One region of the Gelria sp. Kuro-4 genome, then DNA from elsewhere that is predicted to be linked to it. Evidence: riboswitches for the same ligand, from Rfam matches in the RefSeq annotation. Region 1 holds a riboswitch; each other region holds the start of a gene.
What was found. A riboswitch is a leader RNA that binds a small molecule or an ion and turns the genes downstream of it on or off. The one in region 1 is predicted to bind lysine.
Positions count from the first base shown of each region.

Region 2: linked by a shared signal. The riboswitch ahead of K5554_RS03860 (Na+/H+ antiporter NhaC family protein) and the one ahead of K5554_RS04925 (APC family permease) in region 1 are both predicted to bind lysine.
Region 3: linked by a shared signal. The riboswitch ahead of lysA (diaminopimelate decarboxylase) and the one ahead of K5554_RS04925 (APC family permease) in region 1 are both predicted to bind lysine.

Region 1 is NZ_AP024619.1:972,510-980,293, reverse strand. It holds gene K5554_RS04940 (flavocytochrome c) at 1-640, shown strand, start outside; gene K5554_RS04935 (FMN-binding protein) at 660-1,004, shown strand; gene K5554_RS04930 (amidohydrolase) at 1,240-2,892, opposite strand; gene K5554_RS04925 (APC family permease) at 2,931-4,316, opposite strand; lysine riboswitch at 4,505-4,690, opposite strand; gene K5554_RS04920 (GntR family transcriptional regulator) at 4,916-5,581, shown strand; gene K5554_RS04915 (carbon-nitrogen family hydrolase) at 5,662-6,474, shown strand; gene K5554_RS04910 (DUF2848 family protein) at 6,493-7,179, shown strand; gene K5554_RS04905 (DctP family TRAP transporter solute-binding subunit) at 7,255-7,784, shown strand, end outside.
Region 2 is NZ_AP024619.1:751,255-759,038, reverse strand. It holds gene K5554_RS03880 (sigma-54-dependent Fis family transcriptional regulator) at 1-755, opposite strand, end outside; gene K5554_RS03875 (CTP synthase) at 810-2,411, opposite strand; gene K5554_RS03870 (MBL fold metallo-hydrolase) at 2,557-3,195, opposite strand; gene rpoE (DNA-directed RNA polymerase subunit delta) at 3,208-3,645, opposite strand; gene K5554_RS03860 (Na+/H+ antiporter NhaC family protein) at 3,789-5,360, opposite strand; lysine riboswitch at 5,474-5,665, opposite strand; gene K5554_RS03855 (M20 family metallopeptidase) at 5,761-6,945, opposite strand; gene K5554_RS03850 (YfcC family protein) at 7,014-7,784, opposite strand, start outside.
Region 3 is NZ_AP024619.1:2,090,675-2,098,458, reverse strand. It holds gene spoVAE (stage V sporulation protein AE) at 1-218, shown strand, start outside; gene K5554_RS10490 (spore germination protein) at 230-1,696, shown strand; gene K5554_RS10485 (acyl-CoA dehydratase activase-related protein) at 1,713-2,669, shown strand; gene K5554_RS10480 (acyl-CoA dehydratase activase-related protein) at 2,666-3,784, shown strand; gene K5554_RS10475 (acyl-CoA dehydratase activase) at 3,762-4,733, shown strand; lysine riboswitch at 4,822-5,005, shown strand; gene lysA (diaminopimelate decarboxylase) at 5,110-6,450, shown strand; gene K5554_RS10465 (site-2 protease family protein) at 6,618-7,262, shown strand; gene trpS (tryptophan--tRNA ligase) at 7,297-7,784, shown strand, end outside.

The DNA.
Region 1 (7,784 bases):
CACGGTAGACCTGGACGTGCCTTGGCTCACTCCCACGGTTGAAGTGGACAAGAAGCAACTTATCACGTCGTTGGTTCTTTCCAAGGGTGCCATCTTGGTGAATTCTCAGGGCCGACGCTTTTCCGACGAAACGGCATCTTACGCCGAAACCGCCCAGAAGGTACTGGAACTGGGTGAGCCTTTCGTCTACGAGGTCTTCGACAGCCGGGTCAAGGAGCTTGTCTATAAGGTACCGGAATACATCAAGAAGGGCATGGTCACCGAGGCCGCAACCTTGGACGAACTGGCCGAGAAAATGGGCGTTCCCGCTGACAACCTGAAGGCCACCGTTGCAGAGTATAATAAGGCGGTCAGAAAGGAACAGCCGGATCGGTTCGGGCGGGAAATCTTCGTTGAGGAACTAAAAACGGCTCCTTTCTACTTCATCAAGGTCAAGACAGGTACGATCATGACCCCGGGCGGCCTTAAGATCAATGCCGCCTGCCAGGTACTGAATAAGGACGGCTCTGTTATTCCGGGCCTCTATGCTGTGGGTGAAACGACCGGCGGTTACCGGGCCTACGGCTACATCGGCGGTGATTCACTGACACATGCGGCCGTCACCGGCAAGGTCGCGGGAACCAATGCGGCAAAAGAGTAAAAGGGTGGGAATCAAAGCAATGAAAAGATTAGCAGCGGCAGTAAGTTCGGCATTGGTCCTAATGTTGATCACTTCCGGTTGCGCTCCGGCAGCGAAGTGGAAAGACGGCACCTACAGCGGCAGCGGTAAAGGAATGGGCGGCCCGATCGCCGTTACAGTAAAGGTCGAGAAGGGTAGAATCACGGCCGTGGACGTCACCCAGCACCAAGAAACACCGGGCATCAGCGATTCCGCCATCGCCAAGATTCCTCAGCTCATTGTTGAGAAACAATCCACCGATGTGGAAGCGGTGAGCGGGGCCACGTACACCAGCAACGGGATCAAAGAAGCTGTCCAGAACGCTTTGAGCCAAGCCAAGAAATAGGCCTTCCTTTGCAGTTCCAACCTTCACCCCGTATCGTTTACGCCAGGCACAGGCGCGGGTCAAGCAGCCGTACTTCACCGGCGCCTGTGCCTGCAGTCCAAGAAGAAAAGCCGAGGACCTGTCCCGCAGTGGGGGCAGGTCCTTACGCTTGGAGGAAACCGGGAAGTCCAACACCGAAAACGGGAGAACCGTTTCCCGGCCAAGGGGTTTCTTAGGAATCTGCCGGAACGCGCTCCTAAGACCGCCGGTACACCACCCGCCCGGCAGAGATGGTGAGGCGCACGTCGTTGGCCAGGGCGGTTTCTTCCGGGGCGGCCAGGTAGTCGCCGGCGAAGGCGGTGAGGTCGGCCAGGTAGCCGGGGGCGAGGCGGCCGCGCTCGCCCTCGGCGCGGGCCACGTAGGCCGCACCCTCAGTGAAGAGGCCGAGGGCCGTAAGGGGCGCCAGCTTCTCCGCAGGCTGCCAGCCGCCCGCCGGGTTCCCGGCCGGGTCGGTGCGGGCGATGGCGGCGTGCAGGCCAAGAAGCGGGTCGAGCGGTTCCACCGGGCAGTCGGAGCCGCCGGCCAGGTGTAGACCCCTCGCCAGCATGGACTTCCAGGCGTAGCTGGTGCGCGCCCGCTCCTTCCCCACCCGGCTTTCCACCATGGGCCAGTCGGAGGCGACGAAGCGCGGCTGCACGTCCCCGGCTACGCCCAGCGCCCGCATCTTCTCCCAAAGGGCGGGGTTCATGATCTGGCAGTGCACCAGGCGATGGCGCGCGTCCGGTCGCGGGTACCTGGCCTGGGCCGCTTCAACGGCCTCGAGCGCCAGGCGCGCCGCCCGGTCGCCGATCACGTGGACAGCCACCTGAAAGCCGGCCCGATGCGCCAGGGTCACCATTTCTCTAAGCTCTTCCGCGGCGAAATTCATCAACCCCCGCTCGCCCGGCGCATCGCTGTACGGCTCCTCCAGCGCTGCCGTGCGGGCTCCTAGAGAGCCGTCAGAGACGATCTTGATGGGTCCCAGGCTGATCAGCTCCGAAGGGGACTGCCAGTCCTGCGCCGCCGCCAGCACGTCCTTCAGTTCCCCCAGGGAGCCCACGAGGAGCGCCATCCGGATGCGCAGGGGGAGTCTGCCGCCCTCGGCCAGGGCGGTGTAGGCCGCCGCAGCGCGCGCAAAGCCGCCGGCCGAGCCTAAGTCGTCTGAGTGGGCCTCGGTGAGCCCGGCTTGAGCGGCACGCGCCGTGGCCAGCGCCAGGGCCTCCTCCAGGTCGGCCGGCCCGGCGGCCGGAATGGCCCGCTGCACCAGCCCGATGGCTCCCAGCTCAAAGACAATGCCGGTGAGCTCGCCGCCCTCGCCCCGCTGCAGCCGGCCGCCCTCGGGATCGGGGGTGGCCGCCGTGAGCCCGGCCGCCTCGAGGCCCCGGCGGTTGAGGAGGGCGGCATGGCCGCAGATGCGCGAAAGCAGCATGGGGTTTTCCGGCGCGATGCCGTCGAGATCTTCCTTCCGCGGCAGGCGCCCCTCAGCCAGGAGGTTCTGGTCCCAGCCGCGTCCCAGCACCCAGCGGCCGGGCTTGATCTTGCGCTGCGCTACAAAGTCGGCCACGCGCCGGCGCAGCTCTCCCACCGAGCGCACCCCGCCCAGGTCCACCTGGTTCAACGCGAAGCCGTAGTGCAGCAGGTGCAGATGGGTATCGGTAAGCCCGGGGACCACCGTCAGGCCCTGCGCATCGATAACCTCCGTCTGGGGTCCCAGGTAGGCCTTAAGTTCGCTTTCCGTGCCCACGGCCAGCACGCGGTTCCCCCGGACGGCCACCGCCTCAACTTCCGGCTGCTCCGGCACCAGGGTGAGCACGCGCCCGCCGCGCAAGACTAAGTCTGCTTCCATAAGGAGGGGCGCCGACCCGGCCAACGCCCCCAACACCTCCTTGCACAAATTCTCTTCATTGCTCATTCGTGCCCTGAGGCAACGCCCTCCGCCGCCAGGCGTGCCTCGCGCCGCGCCTGGGCCGTCTTAAACCAGTAGTAGGCCGGCACGCCCAGGGCCGGGATCACCAGGCCGAAAAGCGAGGAACGCGGATCCTCTTTGAGACAATTGATCAAAAGGAAAAGCGAGGTGAGCACGGAGAGGACCGGCACCACCGGGTACCCCCAAACTTTATAGGGCCGCGGCAGGTCGGGATACTTCTTGCGCAGGATGAAGATCGAAACGATGGTGAGGGTGTAGAACACCCAGCCGGCGAATACCACCATGGTGGTGAGCTGCTGGAAGGTTCCGGTGTAAAGAAGGATGATCGCTACAACCGCCGAGGCGATAAGCGATGGGATGGGCGTGCGGTAGCGCGGGTGCACTTCGGTAAAGAGCGGGAAGAAGAGCCCGTCTTTTGCCATGGCGTAGTACATGCGCGGGAATACCAGCACGCAGCCGTTGGTGGAGCCGAAGATGGAGATGAGTGCGCCCAGGGTTACCAGGGAAGCCCCCCAGGGGCCGAAGATGAGTTTGGCCGCCGCGGCCGCCGGCTTGGCGTCCTCGGCAATGGCAGCCGCAGGAAGCACTTTGAGGAGCGCGAAGTTGAAAAGAACGTAAATCGCCGTAACGCCGCCGATGGCGATGAGCAGGGCCAGCGGCAGGTTGCGCTGCGGGTTCTTGATTTCCTCAGCGATGGTGTTGACGTTGCTCCAGCCCTCGTAAGCCCAGAGCGAGGCGATGAGGGCCATGCCGAAGGAGCTTATGAGGCCCGCGCCGCCGGGGAAGACCGTCATGGTGTTGCCGGCAGAGCCGAAGATAAGGCCCGCAGCGATGATGATGACGATGGGCAGCAGCTTCGCCACCATGAGGACGTTTTGCACCTGCCCGCCCAGCTTAACGCCCAGGGCGTTGATGATAGTAAGGAAAATGATGGTGCCGATGGCGAGCATCTTGATGCCAAAGGGGCTGAGGGGCACAACGGCGCTGAAATAGGTGGCGAAGGCCACCGCCAGGGCGCTGATGGAACCGGACGCCGAGACAAAGAAGGCCGTCCAGCCCTGGAGGAAGCCAAAGAGCGGCCCGTACGCCTCGCGCAGGTAAACATAGGCGCCGCCCGCCCGCGGGATGGAGGCGCCCAGCTCGGCGTAACAGAGACCGGCCAGCAGCGTAATAATGCCGCCCGCCAGCCAAGCGAGGAGCGCCAGCCCCGGTGCCAATTGCGAGCGCTGCAGCACAAAGGAACCCAGGAAGAAAATGCCGGAGCCGATCATGATGCCGCCGATGATGGAAACGCCTTCCCAGAGGCCCAACTCCCGCTTGAGCTCCGTGTCCAAGCTGGCAAGCTCGGCAATCTTGGCATTGCTCATGGTTTTCCCTCCCTCAAATCCTCTTAAACCAGTGTTTTGGTGTCGGCCCCGCTTCCGAGGTGGCGTTCCTTCGGGGTTGCCCTTGCCTGGGCCGCGCGGCAGGCGCCGCCGGCAAAATGGGTAAAACAAAAGCCAGGCAGACAGGCCCGGCCCTGAAGGCGCGTACAGCCCATCCCTCCTTTCCCCTGCGGTGAGATAGCTCACCACCGCCGGCCCGGGGAAGCCGGCGGTGACAGTCCGGCAGTTCTTAACTGCCGACCCAGCTCGGGGTTCCGGTGCGGCACCCCGGCTTCGGCGGCGGCCCCTTTCCCCACCCCTCGTCGCTGCCCTGCTCCGGGTGGCTACTCTTGACCTGCCGCGCCTCTACCTCACCTCAGCGGTGCCCAGCACCCGAAGGACTGAGATGAGGCATTGATATTATATTTGTTCATTATGATAACCCCTTAAAGAACAACCGTCAAGAGAAAATAGGGATTTTCTGGTGGATACCGGGTTAAGTTTTGTACCTTAAAAAGCAGGGTTTTCCCGTAACTGTGGCGAATACCAATTTACATATACACATTGTATACAGGTTGTATGGGGAGGTGGAGGGATAGGTTATGGGCCAAGACCCTGCTTACCGTTCGTCTAAAGAAAAGGCCTATAAGCTCATCAAGCAGGCCATAATCACCCGGGCTTTCGCCCCTGGTCAGTTTTTAAGTGAAAATGAACTCTCTAATTCATTCGGCGTCAGCCGGACGCCCATTCGTGAAGCCCTGCAGGCCTTGGAGGTTGAAGGTTTCGTAACGCTCATCCCGCACAAAGGAGCGCAAGTGGCCGAGATTTCCCTGAAAGACTTGGATGAAGTGTACGAACTAAGGTTGGTGCTGGAGCGCTTGGCCGGGCAGAAGCTGATCGAGCGCAGCAACGAAATCTGCCTGCAGCAAATGACCGACGTCCTGGGTGTGCAGACAGAGCTGGCGCAACGGCACCAGTCGGTGGAATTCATCGCGGCCGACCGGGAGTTTCACCTGGCCCTGGTGCGCGCAGCCGGCAATGAACGCCTCTACCGCTTTTACGACAGTTTGCGCGATCACCTGTTGCGCCTCGGGCTGGAAGCCATCCAGACACCTGGTCGCATGGCCCAAGTACTGGTTGAGCACCAGGCCATTCTTGCCGGGTTGAAGGAGGGGTCGTACGCCAAGTTCAACGATGCCATAACGGCTCACCTGAGTATCACCAAGCTGGCGGTGGGCAAGAACCTGCCGAACCTGTGGCGCCCCTAGCGCCGTGCCCGCTTGCCCGCTGCTTGCCAAACTACGCTGAAAAGACGCTGTTTACTGCGCTTGTAAGGAGGAGTGAGGGTATGTCACAACTGAGAGTCAGCGTGATCCAGATGCAGGTCGAGTTGGGTGAGAAAGAGCGCAACCTGGCGCACGCCGCTGAGCTGATCGCGCGCGCGGCCAAGGACGAACCGGATGTGCTTCTGCTCCCGGAGACATTCAACGTGGGCTTCTTCCCCACTGACTTGGCGGCCCATGCCGACGCCGCCGAAGAAGGAGAGAGCCGCCAGCTGCTGTCCGGGCTGGCGCGCGAGCACCGGGTGAACATTGTCGGCGGTTCGGTGGTACGCTTCGGCCTGGACGGCGAGGTGCGCAACACCACCTACGTTTTTAACCGCGTGGGGCAGGAGGTGGCTCGCTACGACAAGATTCATCTCTTCTCCCCCTCGGGGGAAAAGGACCGGTTCGCCGCCGGGACCACCCCTTCGCTCTTCACCCTGGAGGGCATTTCTCTGGCCAGCATCATCTGCTACGACCTGCGCTTTCCTGAACTTGTGCGTGGCCTGGCCCTGGCCGGTGCCCAGGTGCTCTTTGTCCCGGCGGAGTGGCCGCACCCGCGGGTGGAGCACTGGCGCACGCTCTTACGAGCCCGGGCCATCGAGAACCAGTTCTTTGTGGTCGCCTGCAACGCCTGCGGGCCGGTAGGCAACCTGGTCAACTCCGGTCACTCCGCGGTCATCGACCCCTGGGGCGAGGTCCTGGTGGAAGCAGGAGAAGAGGAGGTGATCCTGAGCGTCAACCTGAACCTGGACAGCGTCGCAGAGGTGCGCCGCCGCATCGCTGTCTTTGCCGACCGCCGGCCGGAAGTGTATGCTCCCGCACCGCAATGCAAGTAAACGAGCAGGAGGAACAACATGCAGCAATTATCCTTTACCATCGCACGGCCGCAGCGCCCACCGGAAACCATCGTCTACCCGGTAAGCCTGATCCTGTGTCTCGGTTTCGCCGGCCGGGATCAAGACAAGGTACGCGAACATATCCGTGAACTGGAAGCAATCGGCGTTGAATGTCCGGCCAAAACACCGGTGATTTATCCGGCAGGCGGTCTGCTTGCCACCACGGACAGCGTCATTCAAGTAGTCGGCGGCGAGACCGGCCCGGAGGTGGAGTTCGTCTTTCTCCCCTACCAAAGGCGCCTGCTGGTCGGCCTGGCCAGCGACCAGACCGACCGCAGTTTGGAAAAAACGAGCATCTACAAATCCAAGCAGATTTGCCCCAAACCGCTTAGTAACATCCTCTGGGACTATGAGGATCTAACCGATCATTGGGATAAGTTGGTTCTTCGCGGCTGGGTAGGGCCGGAAGGGCAAGAGACGTTATACCAAGACAGCCCGGCCAGTGCCCTCCTGCCGGTGCCAACCCTTCTGGAACATGTACGCCAAGAGTATCCCAATCTTGAAGGCGCCGTCATCCTTTCTGGAACAGTACCAACCCTCGGTGGGCTGGCGACACCTGCACGGTTTACCGCGCTCTTGCACGACCCGGTATTGGGGCGGGAAATTCGGCTCACCTACGGGGTGCAGGACCTCCTGGCCAGGTAAAGGAGGTGAGGTGGTTCCAAGAGGTTATAGCCACTAAGAGTTCATAACACATTGGACATGAGAGGGGATACGAAAGTGAAGCGCCAGGTTGTACTTATAGCAGTGGGTCTCTTGATCGCCGCCGTGGCCTTAGCAGGTTGTGGTGGACAAGGCCCGACCGGGCAGGGCGGAAACGCTCCGGCAGGTCAAGGGCAAGCCACGGGAAGCGTGGTAATCAAGTATGCCGTTGTCGGCCCCGACGAACATCCGTACACCATCATGGCAACTAAGTTCAAAGAGTTGGTAGAGGCAAAAACTAATGGCCAGGTACAAGTGACCATCTTCCCCAACGCCCAGCTCGGCAGCGAGCGGGAAATGGCTGAAGGTGTGCGCATGGGCACCATCCAGATGACCACCGTCACCACCGACGGCACGCTCCCCGCTTGGGTTCCAGAGCTACAGATCTTCAGCCTCCCTTATCTCTTCCGCGACCGTGATCACGCCTACAAGGTAATGGACGGCGACATCGGCAAGGAATTGGGCGATAAACTCCTGGCCCAAGGGCTGCGTTCACTCGGGTTCTGTGAACTTGGCTGGCGGCATTTCACAAACAACGTACGGCCCAT
Region 2 (7,784 bases), 220 kb from region 1:
AAGGCGCCGGCCTCGTAGCCGAAGAGTTCGCTCTCCAGCAGGCTCTCCGGGATGGAGGCGCAGTTTACCGCCACAAAGGGGTGCTCCGCCCGCGGGCCGGCGCTGTGGATGGCGCGGGCGAACATCTCCTTGCCGGTGCCGCTTTCGCCGCGGATGAGCACGGTGGAGCTTGAGGCGGCCACGCGGCGCGCCAGCTCCTTGGCGGCCAGGAGGGCCGGGGCCTGCCCCAGGATGTCGTCAAAGCTGATGGGGCTCAGGGAGCTCGAGGAGATGTGGTTTTCCCGCACTTCTTGGTTGCGCCGCGTCTCTTCCAGCAGCGCCTCGGTAAGCAGGAGCTTGCTTTCCAGAAGGCCGGCCATGCGGCTCAAGAAGTTGAGCAGCTGTCCGGCGCCGGCCTTAAGGCGCTCGCGCTGGGCCGGGGTAAAGGCCACCACGCCGATGACGCCCACCACGCGCCCGCGGCAGGAGATGGGCTGGCCCAAGGTGGCGAGTTCGCGGCAGTTTTCGCGCCCCTGGCACCTTTGGCAGAGCTCGCTTGAGCCGGCATCCTCGATAAAGCCGGGGCGGCCGGATTTTAAGATGTGGTCGAAGAGGGAGTCGCGAGCCGCCTGGGCATAAAGCTCCCGCGCATACTGTCCGGTGGCCCCCAGGCGCACATAGGACCGGTCGATGATGCTCACGTCCAGGTCCAGAACGGCGGCGATGGCCTCGGCCACATTCTGGACCGTCTCTTTAATCGCCACAAGTTCCGCCATGCGCTTTACCTCCTCTCCCGGGCGGGCCGCCGGCAGACCAGGCGCCTGACCTGCCTAACCCTTTGCCCCCGTGGCCGCGCGAATGAATTCCCTAAAAAGCGGGTGCGGCCGGTTGGGGCGGGACTTCAGTTCGGGATGAAACTGCGTCCCGACGAACCAGGGGTGGTCGGCCAGCTCGATGATCTCCACCAGCCGCCCGTCGGGGGAGGTGCCGGCCACCTTCAGGCCGCGGGCCTCCAGCTCCGCCCGGTAGGCGTTGTTGAACTCATAGCGGTGGCGGTGCCGCTCCTGCACCACGGACGCACCATAGGCCGCGTGGGCGTGCGTGCCCGGCACCAGGTGGCAGGGGTAGGCCCCCAGGCGCATGGTGCCGCCCTTGGTGGTGATGCCTTTCTGCTCCGGCAGGAGGTCGATCACGGGGTACGGGCTGGCTTCATCGAACTCGGAGCTGTTGGCGCCCGCCCAGTCCAGCACGTCCCGCGCAAACTCCACCACCGCCAGCTGCATCCCGAGGCACAGGCCCAGGTAGGGAACGCGGTGCTCGCGGGCGTAACGCGCCGCCAGGATCTTGCCCTGCGTGCCGCGGTCGCCAAAACCGCCCGGCACCACCACTCCCTGCGCCCCCGCCAGGAGCTCCTCCGGGTCGCCCTCTTCCAAGTCCTCGGCGTTGAGCCAGCGGATGTCCACCCCCACGTCGTTGGCGATGCCGGCATGGTGCAGGGCCTCGGCCACGCTCAGGTAGGCGTCGTGCAGGGCCACGTACTTGCCCACCAGGGCCACGGTGACGCGCCCCGAGGGGTGCTTGGCGCGGCGCACCAGTTCCTCCCACTCGCCCAGGTCGCGCGGGCCGCACTCCAGGTGCAGCCGCTCCACTACAATGTCGTCCAGTCCTTCCTGGGCGAGGACGAGCGGGATCTCGTACAGGCAGTCCACGTCCCGGTTTTCAATAACGGCGCGTTTTTCCGTGTCGCAAAAGAGGGCGATCTTTTCGCGCACCCCGTCGGAAAGCGGCCGGTGCGTACGGCAGACGATGATGTCCGGCTGAATGCCGATGCTGCGCAGTTCCTTGACGCTGTGCTGGGTGGGCTTGGTCTTGAGCTCGCCCGAGGCCTCGATGTAAGGAACCAGAGTGACGTGGATGTAGAGTACGTCGTCGCGCCCCACGTCGCTTTTCATCTGGCGGATGGCCTCGAGAAAGGGCAGGCTCTCAATGTCGCCCACGGTGCCGCCGATTTCGGCGATTACAACATCGGCACCGCTCTCCTGGGCGAGCCGGTGCAGGCGATCCTTGATCTCATTGGTGATGTGCGGGATAACCTGGACGGTCCCGCCGAGGAAATCGCCGCGCCGCTCTTTTTGGATGACGGTGCCGTAAACAGTGCCGGTGGTGACGTTGCTCTGCCGGGTAAGATTGCGGTCGATGAAGCGCTCGTAATGTCCGAGGTCCAGGTCCGTTTCCGCCCCGTCCTCGAGGACGAAGACCTCACCGTGCTGGTAGGGGCTCATGGTGCCCGGGTCCACGTTGATGTAAGGGTCAAATTTCTGCAGGGTCACCTTCACCCCGCGGCTTTTCAGCAGACGCCCGAGGGAGGCGGCGGTTATCCCTTTGCCCAGGGACGAAACCACGCCGCCGGTTACAAATACAAATTTCGCCACAATTCGCCCTCCTTTAACCTCCTGCCTCCAAAAAAAAATTTCTAGCCCAAAAACTAGAAATACCTCTATCTCCGGCGGGCCCGCGCGGCCCCGCCCTTGTCTATTACCTTTCTATTTTAGTAAGCGAAGTCCCGCGTGTCAAGGGTTACATGTAATCTAAAACGACCACGCGGCGCCGCTCGGGCAGGCTTTCGGGTGTAACCTCCAGGGTGGTGGAACGCAGGCGCTCCCCTCCGCCTACCAGGTTGAGGAAGGGCTCCACGCCGGCAATGGGGAAGTCCATCACATCGGTTTTGTAGTGCATGGGGAGAACCAGATTCGGGTTCAGGGCATCCACCACCTCTTTGGCCTGCCGCGCGTCAATGGTGTAATAGCCGCCCACCGGGATCATGAGGACGTGTACGGGGCGCAGGGCCATGATCTGCGCCGCGCTCAGCGGGTGGCCCAGGTCACCCAGGTGCGTCACCCGCAGCCCGTCCAAGGCCATGGTGAACACGGTGTTTTCGCCGCGCCGCGCCCCACCCGCGTCGTCGTGGTGAGTGGCCAGGCCGACGATGCTGATCCCGCGCACGGTGTGCTCGCCCGGCCCACGCACTACGTCCGGGGTTCCCGGGAGCACCTTGACGGCGTTGTGGTCAAAGTGCTCGTGGCTCACGGTGACCACGTCGGGGGCCACCGTGGGCAGGGGGTAGCCTACCGTCTCGTCGAAGGGGTCCGTCAACAGTTTGAGGCCGCTGTCGGCCGTGAGCAAAAAGCAGGAATGCCCGCACCAGCGGATTTTCATCGCCATCGCCTCCTATTCGTCGCCATCGCCGCTAAACCACTCTTCGTCCTCATCCAGGGAAGCGCCCTTTTCCTCGTCGCCGCCCAGGGTGTCCGAAGCCGCCTCTTCCAGGTCCTGGTCCTCGGTGCGGCCGTTCAAACGGCAGCGGTCGTCTTGGTAGCTCTTGCCGAGGAGCGAGGTTGCAGGCACGCTGGAGTGCGAAGAACGCGGGCGCCACTCGGCCAAGCCCCAGCTGCCCTTGCCCATGGGTGTAAAGCGTGGATCCAGGTTCAGGCTGGTATACAGTGTAGCCAGGTCGCTCTGCGAAAGGTCACGCCCGGGCTGCGCCCCTTGCCAGCCGGCGCTTAAGAGCTCGCGAAAATTCATGGGCGCGCGGCTTTGTTTCAGCAGCGCGTAACACCGGTCCAGGGTAAGCTGAATCACGGACTTATCCTTTCCTGCCCGTTCCAAAGCCTGAGCCACCTCCGCCCCCTAGTATGCCAACTTTGGCAGCCGGTCACGTCTCTAGTTGTTATTCGCGCCCTAGCATATTTTTCCTCCCCCGGCCCCAAAAAAATGGTCCGGATTTCTCCGGACCCTGTACAGCCGTTTCTTCAGCGGCCTTCGCTCTCCCGCAGCACCGTGCCGGTAAGCGGTGCCGGTGCCCCTTCGTTCCAGAAGGAGTGGAGGAGCTTCAGCACCACGAGAAAAAGCGCGGTGCTCACCGCCAAAACGAGCCAGCCGCTGGGAAGAAAGCTGACGGTGAGAAAGCCCACGAGGGCCACCCCGGCCGCCGTTACGGCGTAGGGCAGCTGCGTGTTGACGTGGTCCACGTGGTGGCAGGCGCCGCCCGTGGAGGACATGATGGTGGTGTCGGAAATGGGGGAGCAGTGGTCGCCGAAGGTCCCGCCGGCCAGCACGGCAGCCAGCGACGGGATCAGGTAGAGCCCGATGGTGTTGGCCAGCGGCACGGCGATGGGCAGCATGATGGCGAAGGTGCCCCAGGAGGTGCCGGTGGCAAAGGCGATGAAGGCGGAGGCTGCAAAGAGCGCCGCCGGTACCAGGGCCGCCGGCAGGCCCTGGGAAACCACCCCGGCCACCCAGGCGCCGGTGCCGAGCTCCTTACAGATGGCGCCGATGCTCCAGGCCAGGGCAAGGATGGTCACCGCCACCATCATGGACTTAAAGCCCTGCACGATGGCCGTCATAGAGGCGCGCAGGGGAACCACGCGCCGCAAGTGGTAGAAGAGGGTGGTGACGATGATGGTGATGGTGGCGCCGTAAACCAGGGAGGTGGCCGAATCGGTGTTCATGATGGCGTCCCAGAAGCCCTTCTCGCCGTAACCGCCGGTGGCGAGCATGGCGGCGATGGTGCTCACCACCAGGGTGACAATGGGCACCACCAGGTCCACCGGGCGGCTGTTTTCCGCCACCTCAAGGGAAGCGAAATCGTCGCCCGGCGGGGAACCCAGCGACTCGTCGTACAGGACGCCCTCGCTGAGCGCGCGGTGTTCGTGGCGGGCCATGGGTCCGTATTCGAGGTCGGTGAAAGAGGTGGCGAGCACCATAATGAGGATCAGCCAGGCATAAAGGTTGTACGGCACCATGGCCAAAAAGGCCTGGAAGGGATTCAGGGTGATGCCGTAGTGCTCGAATTCCGGCACCAAGAGCGAGATCACATAGGCCACCCAGGTGGAAAGCGGCACCAGGATGCACACCGGAGCAGCAGTGGCGTCGATAATAAAGGCCAGCTTGGCGCGGGAAACGCGGTAGCGGTCGGTGATGGGGCGCATCACCGTGCCTACCGTGAGGCAGTTGAAGTAGTCGTCCATAAAGATGATGATACCTAAAAGCCAGGTAGTGACAAGCGCCAGGGGGCGGCTCTTCACCCGCTTGACTGCCCATAAGCTGAAGGAAACCGGGCTGCCGGAGCGGGCCAGGAGCCCCACGATGCCGCCCAGAAGAAGCACAAAGAGCAGCACGCGCACGTTCCATTCCGGATCCCCCACGGCCTTAATGATGATGTCGACGGCCTTGGTAAAGGCGCCAACGGGGCTGCCTGCGGTGAGGATGAGCGCGCCGGTAAAGATGCCCAGCACCAGGGAGACGAGTACCTCGCGCGTGACGATGGCCAGGGTAATGGCCACCAGCGGCGGCAAAATAGATAACCACCCGAAATTGTCCATGATTGCGCCTCCTTAGCTCTTGGTCTCAGCAATAACCGCCGGCTAAGTGCGTTTGCGGCGCACCGGGTTCACGGGTGGTAAGGCAAAATACACCCTCATCCCCTCCTCTCCCTGAATGAGATAGCGCTCCACCCGGCCGCCGGGTCAGCCAACCGGGTGACAGTTCTGCAGCTGTTCGCTGCAGCCCCAGCCGCGGCCCTCGGGGCGAGGACCGGACTTCGGCGGTGTGGCCCCTTTCCCGGCAGTTCCTCTGCTGCCCTGCTCCCTGCCGGTACTTATGACCTCCCGCGACCTCTACCCCATCCCCCTTGACAAGAGATGAGGTATTATATAGAATTTGCTTTATTTTATCATGGACGCCGCCGGCGTGTCAAGCAGCAGCGCCCGCAGGCGGCGGTTCTTACTGGCTGTCGGCAGCGGCAAACTCGGCCCGCACCGCCTGCCGCAGCTCCGCGTCGAGAAGAACATCGAGCGCGGTGGCGGCCAGGGCCTTGGCCCCCAGCACCATCGCGCGCAGGCCGCCTTCGCTGCCGGCGGCGGCGGCGAATTCGCGGGTGTGCGAGACAAGGGTCGCGGTGCCTATAGAAATATACGGATGAACGGCCGGCACCACGTGGCTCACGTTGCCCATGTCCAGCGAGCCCAAACCCTCACCGCAGGGTACCACCTCTTCCCCCAGCGCCGTCAGGTTGGCCTGCATGGCGCCCGCCAGGGCCGCGTTGTTGCGCATTTCGTCGAAGGAGTACTCGAAGTTGTTCACGGTAAGCTCCGCCCCGGTGGCCAGCGCCCCGGCGCGGGCGCAGTTCACCACCCGGCCCGCCACCTCATCCAGGTATTTGCGGCGCGCGGCCCGCACGTAAAAGCGCGCTACGGCCTCCTCGGGGACAATGTTGGGGGCCTCGCCGCCCCTGGTAATGATACCGTGGATGCGCACATCGGGGCGCACATGCTGGCGGAGCGCGTTCACCGCGTTGAAGGTGAGGATGACCGCATCCAGGGCGTTGATCCCCTCGTGCGGCGCGGAGGCGGCATGCGCCGCCCGCCCGCGGAAGCGGAACTCCAGGGCGTCCATGGCCAGCGAGGGGGCGGTGAGCACGGTGCGGCCGGAGGGGTGGATCATCATGGCGGCATCGATGTCGCGGAAGGCCCCGCCGGCGGCCAGGGGCACCTTGGCGCCGTTCGTCTCCTCGGCCGGGGTACCGAAAACGTGGATGCCGCCCGGCAGAGCCGCAAGAAGCGGCGCCAGCGCCAGGGCCGCGCCCAGCGCCGCCGTGCCGATGATGTTGTGGCCGCAGGCGTGGCCCAGGCCCGGCAGGGCATCGTACTCCGCCAGGAAGGCCACCGCCGGGCGCGCCGCCCGGCCGGCCAGCACCGCGTGGAAGGCGGTGGGGATGCCGAAATACCCCCGTTCCACTGCGAAGCCGGCCGCCGCAAGTTCCCGCGACAGAAGGTCGAGGGCGAAGAACTCCTCCCCGCCCAGCTCCGGGTGGGCATGGATGGCAAGGCAGATCTCTGCCAGGCGCGGCTTCAGCCGCTCTACCTCCCCCCAGGCTTTTTGCTTGAGGGTGCGCAAGTCATTCTCCATTCTGCGACCTCCCGCTCCCGCGTTGCAGTTTTGAGAAAAACAGTGGAAAGTTGATACCTGACCCCGGGTTAGAAGGGGCCGTAGTGGGTAAGCTGGGCGATGGTCATGAAGGTCAGCCCGATGACGTACTGCATAGCGATGAGGGGGGCGACCCAGCGCAGCCACTTGGGCCAGGTAACACCGGCCAGGGCGAGGCCGGCCATGAAGTAGCCCGAGGTGGGGCTGTAGATGTTGGAGATGCCGTCGCCGAACTGGAGCGCCAGCACGGCGGTCTGGCGGGTGACCCCCACCAGGTCGGCCAGGGGCGCCATGATGGGCATGGACACGGCCGCCTGGCCGCTCCCCGAGGGTACCACGAAGTCCAGCACGCACTGGACGCCGTACATCCCCCAGGCGGTGAGGAGGCTGGGCAGACCGCTGATGGCGGTGGCCATGCCGTGGAGCAGGGTGTCCATGATGTGGCCGTCGGAGAGCACCACGAGCAGCGAGCGCGCCAGGCCCACGAGGAGGGCGCCGTAGGTCAGTTCTTTGGCGCCCTTGACGAATTCCTCCGCGATCTGGTCCGGACTGAGGCGTCCCGCCAGCCCGCCGAGGACGCCCATGGCCAGGAACAGCCCTGAGATCTGGGTGATATACCAGCCGAGCTCCACCACGCCGTAGACCAACGTCACCACCGAGGCCAGCAGCACCAGGAGCACCAACGAGTGCTGCGGCTTGAATTCCCGCACTTTATCCAGGCCCAGGTCCTGCTCTTTGGCGCGGTCTTCAGCGTAAGTGGAACTGAGGGTTGGGTTCGCCTTCACCCGGCCGGCGTACCAAAAGATGTAGCCCGCCGTCAC
Region 3 (7,784 bases), 1.1 Mb from region 1:
TGGGGATTTACGAAAAGCTCGTGCAGGTGGGGGGAGCGGGAGCAACCATTCCGCTCACCGGTTTCGGCTATTCCATTGTGAGCGGGGTGTTTGAGGAAATCGATGCCAAGGGTGCCGTGGGGATCTTAAGCGGGGTGTTTAAGAACACCAGTATGGGCATCGCAGCGGCGGTTTTCTTCGGCTTTGCCATGGCGCTCCTCTTTAACCCGAAGGGCTAGGGGGGACGAGGGTGGAGCTGGCCCGGAAGCTCGAGGACAACCTTGCTTATCTCGAGGCCGAACTCGGCCTTGAGGAAAGCTTCGATATTGTTTCCCGGCGTTTGACGGTGGCCGGGCGGGAGGCGGCGCTGATCTTTGTGGATGGCTTCGCCAAGGACCAGGTCCTGCTGCGGCTGCTGCAGATTCTGCAGGGTCTTACACCCGACAAGGTCGCTCCGCAACCCATCCAAAAACTGCTGGCGCAGTACATCGGTTACATTGAGGTTGACACCGTTGACTCCCTGGAGGACATCCCCAAGCAGGTACTGGCCGGGCCCGTGGCCCTCATTATCGATGGGCAGCGGGAGGCCATCGTCATTGACGCGCGCGAGTACCCGGCGCGCGGCCCGGAAGAGCCGGATATTGAACGGGTAACGCGCGGTTCGCGCGACGGTTTCACCGAAACGCTTGTTTTCAATACTGCTCTCATCCGCCGGCGCGTTCGTGACCCCAAGCTCCGGGTGGAGCTGCAGCAGGCAGGAAAGCGGTCGCTCTCCGATATTGCCGTCGTCTACATCAAAGACATTGCGGACCCGGGACTGGTTAAGCTCATTAAGGAGCGCCTCAAGGCCGTCGATATCGATGGCCTGCCCATGGCGGAAAAATCGGTTGAGGAATTTCTTACCCTGGGCACCTGGAACCCTTTTCCCGAGGTGCGTTACACCGAACGTCCCGACGTGGCCGCCGTGCACATTCTTGAAGGACACGTGCTGATCCTGGTGGACACTTCACCCAGCGCCATCATCGCCCCGGCCACGCTCTTTCACCATGTGCAGCACGCCGAGGAATTCCGGCAGAACCCGCTGGTGGGAGCGTACCTGCGCTGGGTGCGTTTCTTCGGCGTGGCCGCGTCGCTCATCGTCACCCCGCTCTGGCTGCTCTTTGCCCTCCACCCCGAGGTTGTGCCTGCGGCCCTCAAGTTTATCGGGCCGCAGAAGCTGGGGAAGGTGCCCCTTTTCTTCCAGTTTGTCTTTGCGGAACTAGGCCTTGATCTTGTGCGCATGGCCGCCATTCACACGCCCAGCGCCCTGGCCACCGCCCTCGGCATCATCGCCGCCTTTATGATCGGCGACTTTGCGTCCAAGGTCGGGCTGGTTATACCCGAGGTGGTGGTGTACATGGCCATCGCCGCGGTGGGGACGTTCGCTACCCCCAGCTACGAGTTCGGCATGGCCGTCCGGCTCTGCCGGCTGGCACTGCTCATACTGGTGGGTGCCTGGGGAGGAACGGGGCTGGCCGCCGGTCTCATCGGACTCTTTATCCTCCTTACGGCTACCAAATCCTTTAATGTTCCCTACCTCTGGCCGCTCCTGCCCTGGGACGGTGCGGCCCTCTGGGATATTTTATTGCGCCGCCCCATCCCCGTGAAAAGGTTCCGGCCGCGGGCCCTGCATCCCCAGGACCCGGACCGGCTCCCGCCCCGCGCTGATAACACGTGAAGAGGTGAAGCTGAGAATGCGGCTGGGCATACCGCGCGCCCTGCTCTACTACCACTACCACCCGCTCTGGCTGACCTTTTGGCAGCGCCTGGGTGTGGAGGTGGTGACCTCCCCGCCCACCACCAAGGAGATCCTCAACCAGGGAGTCCTGGCGGCCGTCCCCGAGGCCTGCCTGCCGGTGAAGGTGTTCTACGGCCACACCCTCCAGCTGGTTCCCCGGGTGGATTATCTTTTCGTGCCGCGGCTGGTGAGCGCCGAGCCGGGAACCTACATCTGTCCTAAGCTCATGGGCCTGCCGGACATGCTGCGCCATGCCGGCCTGAAGCTCCCCCCGGTGCTCGGGCCCACGTTGAACGCCCGCCTGGGGCGCCGGGCCTGGGAGAACAGCCTGCTTAATACGGCCCGGGTGCTGGGCTTTACGGTTGCGGACGCCAGGGCCGCCTGGCGGGCGGCCGCCGGCGAACAGGCGCGTTACCTGGTGCGCCTGGGTGAGGGGAGGGCACCCCTGGAGGAGGAAGGCGTGGCCCCGGAAGCAGCGGCCGCACCGGTTAAGGGCACCCTCTTGGTGCTGGGACACCCTTACAACGTCTTCGACGAGTTTGTCAACATGGGACTCATCGCGCGCCTTAAGCGCCGGGGTTACCGCGTGCTTACCGCGGAGATGCTGCCCAGCCGGCTCATCGCCGCCGAGGCGGCACGGCTTCCCAAGTCGCTCTTTTGGAGCCTGGGCCGGCTCATCCTAGGCGCAGGCGGCCACTACCTGCGCGGGGGCGGTGTCGCCGGCATCATCCACGTGGTGTCCTTCGGCTGCGGCCCCGACTCCCTGGTGGGCGAGCTCCTGGAACGCCGCGCCCACCGCCGGGGACGCTTACCCTTTCTCCTTTTAACCCTGGATGAGCACACGGGTGAAGGCGGTTTGGTGACCCGCGTGGAGGCTTTCCTGGACATGATCGAATGGAGGGGCGCGTCGTGAAGGTGACTTTTCCTCATATGGGGCACATCTATATCCCGCTGCGCGCTTTTTTTACGGCCTTGGGGGTGGAGGTGGTGGTGCCTCCTCCGGTCAGCCGGGAGACGCTGAGCCTGGGGACGCGCTATGCACCGGAGTTCGCCTGTTTGCCGCTCAAGGTGAACGTGGGCAACTTCCTTGAGGCGGCCCGCAAAGGGGCGGATACCGTGGTGATGGCCGGCGGGGTGGGACCCTGCCGCTTCGGTTATTACGCCCAGGTGGAGCAGGAAATCTTGCGCGACCTGGGAGTAAATCTGCGCATGGTGGTGCTGGAGCCCCCGCAGGGCCACTGGCGGGAACTCTGGCAGGGCCTGCGCGACATCACCGGCGGGGCCGGCCTGCGGGAGATCTGGCGGGCCGGCCGGCTGGCCTGGCGCAAGCTGACCGTCCTGGACGAACTGGAACACGAGGTGCATCGGGCGCGGGCGCAGGAAGGTGAGCGCGGGGCCACCACCAGGGCGTGGCAAAGGATTCTCGACCAGGTGGATGAAGCCGGCAGCGTGCCGGAGGTGGAGGAGGCGGCCCGCCGGGGGAAGGTACTCCTTAAGGCTCTGCCTCGCCGGGAAGGCGAGGCCCCGCTGCGCATCGGGATCGTGGGCGAGATTTACACGGTGCTGGAGCCGGCCGTGAACCTGGAGTTGGAGCGCGTGCTGGGGGAAATGGGCGCTATCGTGGAGCGCTCCATCTACCTCAGCGACTGGGTGAAAACCAACTTGGTGCTACACTCCCTGCACCTCAGGGACGACCGGGAAGAGTACCGCCTGGCTGCGCCCTACCTGGGCCACTTTGTCGGCGGGCACGGCCTGGAAAGCATCAGCTGGACCGTGCGTTACGCCCGCGCCGGTTTTGACGGGGTTATTCAGCTGGCGCCGCTCACCTGCATGCCGGAAATAGTGGCGGAAAGCATCCTGCCCAAGGTGAGCCGGGATGTGGGTATTCCTGTCCTCACCTTTATGCTGGATGAGCATGCCAGTGAGGTAGGGGTGCGCACCCGGCTGGAGGCCTTCTGCGACCTCCTGTGCGCCCGGCGCCGGCAGAAAGAAGGAGGAACAGCGTTTGCAGGCGTATCTCGGCATTGACGTCGGTTCGGTGAGCACCAACCTGGTACTTTTAGACGAAGGGGGGGAAGTGCTCACCAGCCTTTACCTCAGGACCCGCGGCAATCCCATCCGGGCCGTGCAGGAGGGCCTGGCCTGCGTGGAGCGGGAAATCCCTGCGCGCCTCAGCATCGCCGGTGTTGGTACCACCGGCAGCGGGCGGCAGCTCGCGGCGGCCATGGTGGGCGCCGATGCGGTGAAAAACGAGATCACCGCTCATGCGGTGGCCGCCTTGAGCCAGGTCCCGGCCGTGCAGACGGTGCTGGAGATCGGGGGCCAGGATTCCAAGATCATCATCCTCCGCCACGGCGTGGTGGTGGACTTTGCCATGAATACCGTCTGCGCGGCCGGAACGGGTTCCTTTCTCGACCGCCAGGCGGCCCGGCTGGGCGTGCCCATCGAGGAGTTCGGCGGCCTGGCCGTGAAAGCCGCCAACCCGGTACGGATCGCCGGCCGCTGCGCTGTCTTTGCCGAGTCGGACATGATTCACAAGCAACAGCTGGGACACCCGGTGGAGGATATCGTGGCCGGGCTCTGCCAGGCCTTGGTGCGCAACTACCTGAACAACGTGGCTAAAGGGAAGGAAATCCGCTCCCCTATTCTTTTTCAGGGCGGCGTGGCGGCCAATGTGGGCATGCGCCGGGCCTTTGAAGAGGCGCTGGGCCGGGCGGTCACGGTACCGGCGCACCACGCGGTCATGGGGGCGCTGGGGGCCGCCCAGCTGGCCCGCCGGGCCGTGGCCGACGGCAGCCCTTCCCGCTTCCAGGGCTTTGACGTGAGCCGCTGGCGTTTTCAGGTGGCCAGCCGCTCCTGCAGCGGCTGCGCCAACCAGTGCGAGGTGGTGGAGATTCGTGCCGGCGACCGGGTGCTGGCGCGCTGGGGCGACCGCTGCGGCCGCTGGAGCCTCACCGGCGAGGCCGCCGGCAGGTAAAATGTATGTTACGGCGCCGCACGGCGTTGACAGCGGGGACAGGGGCGTGTTATGATAAGCGCAAACTTTTAGCACCTCATCTCGGCTGAGGTGGGGTAGAGGCGCGAGGGCCAAGAGTAACCCGCTCGAGCAGGGCAGCGAGGAAGGCGGGGGAAAGGGGCCGTCGCCGAAGCAGGGAAGAGGCGCCGGCTTCCCGGCTGGGCCCAGGCTGAACAAGTCTGGGACTGTCACCGGCGGTTTACCGTGGCTGCCGGTGGAGCGCTATCTCACGGAAAGGGGGTAGCCAGGGATGAGAGTGTCCCGTTCCGCTAAAGGCCGCTTTCTCGTTTAGTTTTACTCCCCAGCGGAGGGTTAAACAAGCGAGGAGGCGGACGTAATGAAGCTTATGGGGACGGCCCGGATAAACGGGCAAGGGTATCTGGAGATCGGCGGTGTGCCTGTACCGGACCTGGCAGCGCGGTACGGCACCCCGCTTTATGTCATGGATGAAGAGCTCATCCGCGCCAACTGCCGCAGCTGGCGCAAGGCGGCGCAGGCGAACTTCCCCCGGGCCGAGGTGGCCTACGCCTGCAAGGCCTTTTGCACCCTGGCCATGTGCCGCCTGGCCGAGGAAGAGGAACTGGCCCTGGATGTGGTCTCCGGCGGCGAGCTCTACACGGCGCTGACGGCGGGCTTTCCGGCGGGACGCATTTACTTCAACGGCAACAATAAGAGCCCGGCCGAGCTGGAGCAAGCAGTGCGGGCGCGGGTGGGGCGCATCATCGTCGATAACTTTTACGAGCTCGACCTCCTGGAAGAAGTGGCGGCACGGCTGCACCAGCGGGTGAGTGTTCTCCTCCGGGTCTCGCCCGGGATTGAGGCGCACACCCACGCTTACGTTCAGACCGGCCAACTGGATTCCAAATTCGGCTTTACGCTGGAAAACGGTCAGGCGCTTACGGCAGTGGAGGAGGCTCTAACGAAGAGCCGCCTGGATCTTAGAGGGTTGCACTGTCACATCGGTTCGCAAATCTTTGCCCTTGATGGCTACGTTAAAGCGGCCCAGGTGATGATCGATTTTCTTGGCGAAGTGAGGCGCCTCACCGGCCTTACCTTCGAGGAATTGGACCTGGGCGGAGGGCTGGGGGTGTACTACAGCGACGACGATGCCCCGGTGAGCCCGGCCGCCTGTATCGATACCATCGCGGCGGCCCTCAAGGCTTACTGTCAGGAGAAGCGCTTTCCCCTGCCGAAGGTGATCTTCGAGCCCGGCCGTTCCATCGTCGGCCCGGCGGGAACTGCTGTCTACCGGGTAGGGGCGCGCAAGGAAATCCCGGGCGTGCGCACCTACGTCGCCGTGGACGGTGGTATGGCCGATAACCCGCGCCCGGCCCTCTATGGGTCGCGCTACAGCGCCCTGGTGGCCAACAAGGCGAATCACCTGCCGGCCGAGGTGGTGACCATTGCCGGCAAGTGCTGTGAGTCGGGCGATGTACTCATCCAAGACATTAACCTGCCGCGGCTGGAGCCGGGCGACCTCATCGCCGTCTTTACGGCCGGGGCCTATCAGTATTCCATGGCCAGCAACTACAACCGCCTGGCCCGCCCGGCGGTGGTCTTTGTCCGCGATGGCCGGGCCTCTGTGGTGGTCCAGCGGGAAAGCCTGGCGGACCTGGTGCGCAACGACCGCATTCCCGCCGCGTGGCGTGAGCAGGAGTCTTTGCGGGCGGTGCGCTGAAACGAATGCGCAAGCCAGACGGGGACCGGCCCCGTTCTGGCTTTTTTTCGCCCCTTGGTTGTGCTATAATTTCCCTTAAGTGGCACGCCGGGAAAGGCGCCGGCGCGCAGGCGATGAAGCGCGACTGGACCGGCCGGGCCGCGGGACAAAGAGGAAGGAAGGTACGTATGTGGCTTGCCCGCGACATGATCTTTCGCATTCCGGCCCTGCTGCTGGCGCTGACGGTACATGAGTATGCCCATGCGAAGGTGGCGGATGCGCTGGGTGATCCCACGCCCCGCGCTTACGGGCGGCTGACGCTTAATCCGCTGGCTCACCTGGACCCTTTAGGGCTCTTAATGCTCTGGCTGGTGCGCTTCGGCTGGGCCAAGCCGGTTCCGATAAACCCCAATTACCTGCGGCCGCGCCGGGCCGGCCTGATCCTCGTCTCCCTGGCTGGAGCGGGGGCCAACGTCCTGACGGCGCTTGTCCTCTTAATTCTCCTTAAGCTGCAGGTGCTGCTCTTCAACGAAGGCCTGGCCAGCATTGTGGAGCTGGCCATGTGGTATAATATTTTTCTGGCTGTCTTTAACTTAATACCGATTCCGCCTCTGGACGGCTCAAAGGTGCTGGCGGAGCTGCTGCCGCGCCGCACAGCCTATGAGCTGGCGCGCTGGGAGCCGTACGGCCCGGTAATCCTTATCGTGCTCCTTTACCTGGGCCTGACCAGCATAATCCTCTTACCGCTTGCCTCCTGGTTGTACCAGGTTTTGTACAGCGTGACCGACCTTATTGTGTTTGGCTTCCTGTATCGTATCCTGCTGCGCTTTTGAAGCAGCCAAATCTCTACGCGAAGGGATGAGAGGGATGAAAGGTCGTGTTCTCAACGGCATGCGCCCGACGGGGCGACTCCACCTGGGCAATTACCTGGGCTCTGTGGTCAACATGGTGGAGCTGCAAAAGGATTACGAGTGTTACTTCACCATCGTTGATTGGCACGCCTTGACGACAGGCTATGAGGATACAGCTGAGCTGCAGGATAACATTCTGAACATCGCCATCGACTGGCTGAGCGCCGGGATTGACCCGGAGAAGAGCACCGTATTTGTTCAGTCCAACGTGAAGGAACATGGCGAACTGCACCTACTCTTTTCCATGGTCACCCCGCTCTCCTGGCTCGAGCGGGTGCCGACGTACAAGGAACAGCTCAAGCAGCTGGAAGGCCGCAACATCGCCACCTACGGTTTCTTGGGTTATCCGGTGCTGATGGCCGCCGACATCCTTGTTTACAAGGCCGACACGGTTCCGGTGGGTGAGGACCAGCTGCCCCACCTGGAGATCGCCCGGGAGATTGC